DNA from 2 places in the Psychrobacter sp. R86515 genome. Region 2 is predicted to be linked to the other one. Evidence: predicted binding sites of a transcription regulator. Region 2 holds the regulator's gene; the other holds the start of a gene.
The links. Region 2 encodes PhoB, which activates phosphate uptake and scavenging genes when phosphate is short. Its sites were predicted from a motif close to TGTCATNAANCTGTCATAA; they were not measured.
Positions count from the first base shown of each region.

Region 1 (2,805 bases), 430 kb from region 2:
CTGGTTGCTTATGTACCAAGATAAAGGTCGCAGCAGCGATAGGCCATGCTTGGTCAGTTTCAGAGTTGGTGATGACTTTATAAAAGCCTTCTTGTTGTGACCAATCGATATCACCTGCCGCAGCAAACGTCTCAGCAGATGGCTGTACGATGTTACCAGCTGCGTTTTTCAGCGCAGTATGTGACATCTTATTTTGCTTGGCGTACGCATACTCAACATAGCCGATAGAGTTTTTCATGCGGTTGACGTAGCTCGAAACGCCTTCGTTACCTTTACCGCCTGCACCAGTAGCAGAAGTCGGCCATTTGACGGTTTTATCAACACCAACAGTGTCTTTCCAGTCTGGTGAAACCTTGGCAAGATAATCAGTGAAGTTGAAAGTCGTACCTGAACCGTCTGAACGGAATACTGTTGTGATTGCTGCATCTGGCAAGGTCAAATCTGGGTTCATCGCCTTAATCGCAGGGTCATTCCAGTTACTGATTTTACCCAGATAGATATCAGCCAACGTTGTGCCGTCTAGTTTCAGTGCACCAGGCTCAACACCATCAATGTTGACGATTGGTACAACACCACCGATGACTGTTGGGAACTGAATCAAACCTGCTTCGTCTAACTCTTCAGGCGTCATTGGGGCATCAGAAGCACCAAAGTCTACTGTTTTTGATTGAATTTGTTTGATACCACCAGATGAGCCAATCGACTGATAGTTGACTTGGCCGCCGGTCGCAGCATTGTAATCATATGACCATTTCGCATAGATAGGCTGCGGGAACGACGCACCTGCACCTGTAATATTCATAGCGATATTTTCAGCAGATTTAAAATCTGACGTAGCAGAAGATGCTGTCTGAGAGGTTGTTTCAGCTGTTGTCACAGCGCTACTGCTAGTATCAGCAGTTGGCTCCGCCGTATCTGTTGACTTATTACACGCCGTAAGCATTAATGTACAACTGACGGCCACTGCTAATAACGAATAACGCATGTAGGACTCCTGAAGTTTAACAACGGTATAAAAAAGCATTGCTTGTGATATGCGTGTTATCTTGCCAAATCTTTATGACAGTTTAATGACAACTTCTATAATCCTTCATTCGCTTTACATAATATTTGAATAATTTGTCTACAACCTAGTAATACTAAGCATCCTCATCTATCAACATTCAGAAAAATTATTCACAAAAATATTGAACCGTGTGTTTGACACAGAATATTTGTATCCAAATACTATTAGCCGTTGGTACAGAATTTTGTTAATATGAAGGCTGATTTACAACACTGACAGACTCGGGGTGCGGTGTATTTTTGGCTCACTTTATTAAACTTGCTTTATTAAAGTAGTCGCCTTGATACATTCGCTGAGAGATCACCCGCCGAACCTGATGCGGTTAGTACCGACGCAGGGAAGTCTTAAGCACTTTGTTATTTATGACAAAGGGCGCGTAGAAATACATTTTTATCGTCACTACTGTCTTGATATGCGTGATGCATAACCGGATAAGAAGAGAGGATATAAATTTGCGTCCAATATTTGATGAGCACCATGCGCGACGATACTTTTTGGTCGAAGTTGTGGGTTCATGATATAAATTTGTCTAGATGATGGATGCCTACCCCCGCAGATACTGGCGGTGTTGATTTTATTCAAAAACCAACACGCTAGGACAGCATATGACAACTGCAGACACTACCTCAATTGCACCGAAAGCCCAAACGCATAACCCAGCCGACAACTCAACGCTTGCTTCAAATGCTGCTGACACGACCAACGTCAAAGCAGATAAAAAAGCAGATGCGTTAAAAACCCCTGCTCACCGTGCCGCAAGTGATGCCCGTTTCGAAGAAGATGCGCGCGACTTGCACCGTATTTTACCTGCCTCAAGAAAAGTCTATATCGAAGGCTCAAGACCTGATATCCAAGTACCGATGCGTGAAATCAGCTTGGCTGATACACCTGTTGGCGGCACTGGAGATAAAGACGGTGAGCATAATCCACCGTTTTATGTGTATGACACTTCAGGTGTATATACCGACCCTAAGGTCGATATCGACCTCACACGTGGATTGCCAAAGTTGCGTGAAAGCTGGATCGCAGAACGTGGTGATACCGAGCAATTAAGTGGCCTATCCAGCTCATACGGACAAGCACGTGCCCGTGATATCAGCACTGCTAACCTTAGATTTGCTCATATTGATAAACCGCGTCGCGCCAAAGCAGGACAGAACGTCACGCAAATGTACTACGCGCGCCGAGGCATCATCACCCCTGAGATGGAATATATCGCCATACGCGAAACGCAGAAGCAACATGAACTGACCGATATGCGTCAACACGATGGCGAGAGCTTCGGTGCCAATACGCCTCAAACCATCACCCCTGAATTTGTTCGTGATGAAGTGGCAGCTGGACGCGCAATTATCCCAAACAATATCAATCACCCTGAGTCTGAGCCGATGATCATCGGGCGCAATTTCTTGGTGAAAATTAATGCCAATATCGGTAATTCAGCGTTGGGTTCGTCTATCGATGAAGAAGTGTCCAAAATGACGTGGGCAACACGTTGGGGTGCGGATACTATTATGGATCTATCAACGGGCAATCATATTCATGAAACCCGTGAATGGCTAATCCGTAACTCTCCTGTACCGATTGGTACGGTACCGATTTATCAAGCATTAGAAAAAGTCGATGGCGTCGCTGAAGATCTTACATGGGAGATATTCCGTGATACGTTGATCGAGCAAGCAGAGCAAGGTGTCGATTACTTTACCATTCACGCTGGCGTGCTATTACGCTATGTGCCG
Region 1 is NZ_JAXHCC010000001.1:925,986-928,790, reverse strand. Features, by position in the region: gene pstS (phosphate ABC transporter substrate-binding protein PstS) at 1-985, opposite strand, end outside; TPP riboswitch at 1,279-1,423, shown strand; gene thiC (phosphomethylpyrimidine synthase ThiC) at 1,672-2,805, shown strand, end outside.
Region 1: pstS (phosphate ABC transporter substrate-binding protein PstS) is a predicted target of PhoB. The motif match lies at 1,058-1,076, and genes of this name have one in related genera.

Region 2 (4,824 bases):
CAGTACTGTCGAATCAATCTTGTTTGAACTATGCCGTAGCAGCGAAGATCCTGCGTTTAAAACCATTATTAATTTGATCAAGTAGGTGGCTAATATCTAGGTGCTTAAAGACTTGGATAAATGGGGATTCAATTTAACCGTTTATTTTCTAATTTATAATAGATAGCGCTTGGTAAAATAAGCGCTATTTTTTTGACAACGGTAATAGCCTTTTAACCATTGCTAGCTATCAAACTAACTATAATACCTTGAGTAATGAAACTTAAAATTGCTAGAACTCATAAGCATTAAAAAACCAATTACTAGAGAAAACCAGAGAAAAAATAATGTCGCAAGCCAGCTCTATATCACTCACTCATTCCGAATCAACTCCACATATCAACATCGACGATGTCACTCATTTCTTATTGGAGTTAGATGCGCTCAAACGCGTGAATCGCCGCAGCTATGTGACACAGACCACTCGCAAAGAAAACTCTGCCGAACATTCTTGGCATTTAGCGATGGCCTGTTGGTCGATTGCTGAATTATTTGCGCTAGATGTCAATCATGAAAAATTGCTGAAGATGGCATTGGTTCATGATTTGGGTGAGATTGATGCGGGCGATACTTTTTTGTATGCCGATACCCGTACTGATGCACACGTCGAAGAGCGTGCCGGCATTGCCAGATTGCAACGTGAGCGAGGCAATGGCATTAGTGATTTAAGCGAGGTTTGGGAAGCGCAGGAAACAGGAAGTAGCAAAGAAAGTCAGTTACTCAGAGTGGTCGACCGTTTATTGCCGTTTTTGCTCAATCTAAATACCAACGGTAAAACGTGGATTGAGCTTGGCGTTATGCGCTCGCAGGTGGCAGGTGCGCATGCATTTATCAAAGACAGCTTTCCTCCTATTCATGATTGGCTCTCACATAATATTGCATACGCAACTCAGCAAGGTTGGCTGATTGACGCATAAATCTACATAAGTAGCAGGAATAAAAAAGCCCAATCAAGCACTATGATTTACGCTTAACTGGGCTGATATTTTCAGTACTTTTATACAGGCGTGTTATTGAGCGTTTGCCATTCCTAGCAATTGACCCATTTGCACGACGCTGTTGGCTTGCATACCATCTAGCCAGTCAGCCTTTGCTGCTTTTGGTAATACTACGATAGCCGTTGAGCCCAAATAAAAGCGTCCAAGCTCTTCGCCTACTGCAAACTGCATGTCATGATCGGACTCGAATATGTCGTCAGTACGAGCAATTTTGCCAGTGGCGACAGTTTCAATACCAGCGACGATCATAGCACCAACCATCACAACAGCGGCTTTGCCATACTTGGTATCAAACATACAAACCAGACGCTCATTACGTGCAAACAAGTCTGGCACGTTAGCCGCCGTAGTGTTGTTGACCGAAAATAGGGTGCCAGGCACATAGCGAGTCTTGGTCAATGTGCCAGTAAATGGCATATGCACACGGTGATAGTTGCTAGGTGCTAAGTAGATAGTCGCAAAACTGCCATCAGCGAAATAACTGCCATCTTCACTATCAGCAAGTAGTTGGCCGACATCATAGTGACGACCTTTTGCCTGTAATAGTTTATGGTCTTCGATTTGTCCTAGCTGAGAGATAATACCGTCCGCAGGACTCACGATACCGTTTGCAGTGGCGTCGATAGTACGAGCGTCTTCTTTTAACTCACGGGTAAAAAAGTCATTAAAACTTTCATAAGCGTTAAGGCTTTGGCGTTCGTACTCGTCTAAGCTGATATTATAAGCTTTGGCAAAGCTACGAATAAAAGTGCGTTTGACATAAGGGTGGCGACTGGCGGCCAAACGTCCAGCGACTTTACTGAGCTTTTGCTGCGGCACAAGCTGTTGTAAGGTGGTAAATACATTCATAATAAGGCTACCAAAATAAGGTGTAATGTAATAGGGGCGTGTTGGAAATTCGACCAGGGCACTGACAGTGGCTAAAATTGCGCCATACTACGTTGTAAATCTAGATAAGGCATGAGCATTATCGTCGTTTTACGCCTTGTCTGGAACAGTTTTAGCGATCCGCAGTACCTATTTGTGAATATCAAACACGCCCTAATAATAGTTAAGTTAATGACGGTATTTTATCATGGACAGCATATTATTGTATGGCCATAATCTGTTAAGGAATTAGTAAATGAAAGCACTCATACAACGGGTGAAGCACGCTAGTGTGGTCGTCGACCAGCAGTGTATTGGCGAGATTGAACATGGGGTATTGGCATATATTGGCTTAGGGCATGAAGACGATTTCGCCGCTGCCCAGCGTATGATTGACAAAATACTAACCTATCGCATTTTTGAAAATGACGATGATCCTGTCAAATTTGGTAAACTGGATAAAAACGTTCAGCAGGTCGGTGGCGGGCTATTATTGGTCTCGCAATTTACCTTGATGGCAAAAACAGACAAAGGTCGCCGACCAGACTTTGGTGGTGCGATGGTACCTGCTGCGGCGCAAGTGTTATTTGAACAACTGGTCGATTATGCCAAAACTAAGCATCTGAACGTGGCAACTGGTCAGTTTGGTGCTGATATGCAAGTGTCGAGCGTCAATGATGGGCCGCTCAATTTTTTACTAAAAATCTGATTTTAGAGTGTCATCAAGCTGTCATAATTAATCCGTTTAATAGGTAGAGACTGGTGAGTATATATTGCCTTTTTACATGCTAGATTTTGTCCTCTAACACCGAGAATGTCCTATGTATAATGAACAAATTTTGATTGTTGAAGATGAGCCTGCGATTCGTGAAATGGTTGTCATGACGCTAGAGATGGCTGGGTTTGATAGCTTGCAAGCGGCAGATGTGTCAGAGGCGCATCAGCAAGTGGTCGATCATAGACCGTCACTGATACTGTTAGACTGGATGTTGCCGGGTGACAAGAGCGGTGTGGATTTTTGTCGTATGCTCAAAAACGATGAGCTGCTCTCTGAAATACCAGTCATTATGCTAACAGCAAAAAGTGAAGAAGACAGTAAGGTGCATGGTCTTGATGCAGGTGCAGATGATTATATGACCAAGCCTTTTTCGACTCGTGAACTGATTTCTAGAATCAAAGCCGTACTACGCCGCAGTAGCGCGATGAGCAGCGACAAACCTATCGAAATTGGACAGTTAAGTTTAGATACCAAGAGTCAGCGCGTGACAGCTGCAGGTAAAATCGTTGATGTTGGGCCCACAGAATATCGTCTATTGGCATTTTTTATGAGTCACCCTGAGCGCGCCTACACACGAACGCAACTGCTCGATCAGGTATGGGGCGGCAATGTATATATCGAAGACCGAACCATCGATGTGCATATCAAACGTCTACGTAAATTACTGCGACCTTATGACTGTGATACATTGATACAGACGGTACGTGGAACAGGCTACCGATTTTCTAGCCTGATTGAGCCAAGTTAATCTTGTACATATAATGCCGCAGCAATATAAAGGCCGCGGATAGTGGTAAGGATAAAAAATGGACAAGATAGTGCCAACACAAAGTGAGCAATCAGCTCTACTAGAGCAAATATCTACTCAAAGTACAGCAGAGCAACTCAAAAAAATCGGCAGTGCACTACGAGCCCTGCGCGATGCAGTGATTTTGCTCAATAATAATGACGGTCTAGAATGGTGGAATCAGGCAGCACAAGACTTATTGCTGCTACAGCCAGAAGATAAAGGTCAGAACATTTTCGACTTTATCACTGTACCTGAGTTCCGCCAGTATTATGAAGGTACGACGGTACCTAACGATGGCGTCCATATAGAATCATGGCGAGATCCTAGTCGCTACTTAAAGTGCGAACTGACCCCTTTCGGTGATGAAAAATTGCTGTTTGTATATGACGTGACCCGCCTGCGGCACTTAGAGCAAATGCGTCAGGATTTTGTGGCGAATGTCTCGCATGAGCTTAGAACACCATTGACGGTAATGATGGGCTATCTAGAGAATTTCTCTGATCAGCCAGATATGCCGCCGCAATGGCGTCGCGGTTTTGAGCTGATGACGCAGCAAACTGCCCGTATGAACAGAATCGTGAACGACTTGCTACTATTGTCTAAGATTGAAATCGAAGAGTCACATGAGCTGCATTACATAGATATGACTAAGCTACTAACCAATATCTACGACGATGCACAGGCCTACAACCAAGCATACAAACACATCATTCATTTGCATATAGATACGTATGATGGGCTATACGGGTCAGAGATGTACTTGAATAGTGCGCTATCTAATTTGGTAATCAATGCGATCAAATATACGCCAAAGGGTGGCAATATCACTATCAGTTGGACAAGGACGTCTGATGGCTGCCGTTTCGCTGTCGAAGATGATGGGATCGGTATTGCGTCAGAGCATATCGCCCGTTTGACAGAACGTTTCTATCGTATCGACAAAGGTCGTAGCCGTGCGACAGGTGGTACGGGATTGGGACTAGCGATTGTAAAGCACGTATTACACCAGCACGAAGCACAATTGCAAATCGATTCAGTAGAAGGGGAAGGGTCGACATTTAGTGTGGTATTCCCCTCAAACTACGTCAGATCCGTCACAGCCAATTAATATGATTGAGGGTCTGTATTAACGACAGTTTTTCGGCTTCCGTTTTTTAACTAATATCAGCTCAGTGCTATTTCAAATTAGGATAACGACATACTTTTCTATATTCGTTAATCCTTTTGCAAAAGCGGATAAGGGTTGACCGCACTGCCATCAATATAGATACCATAATGTACATGTGTCGGTGTCCCTTTTGCATTACCGCTATCACCCACATAACCTATCACGTCGCCCTGATTGACCCAGT
Region 2 is NZ_JAXHCC010000001.1:499,950-504,773, reverse strand. Features, by position in the region: gene SJY28_RS02105 (isochorismatase family protein) at 1-85, shown strand, start outside; gene SJY28_RS02100 (HD family hydrolase) at 327-956, shown strand; gene asd (archaetidylserine decarboxylase) at 1,050-1,886, opposite strand; gene dtd (D-aminoacyl-tRNA deacylase) at 2,161-2,613, shown strand; gene phoB (phosphate regulon transcriptional regulator PhoB) at 2,726-3,430, shown strand; gene phoR (phosphate regulon sensor histidine kinase PhoR) at 3,489-4,580, shown strand; gene SJY28_RS02075 (M23 family metallopeptidase) at 4,688-4,824, opposite strand, start outside.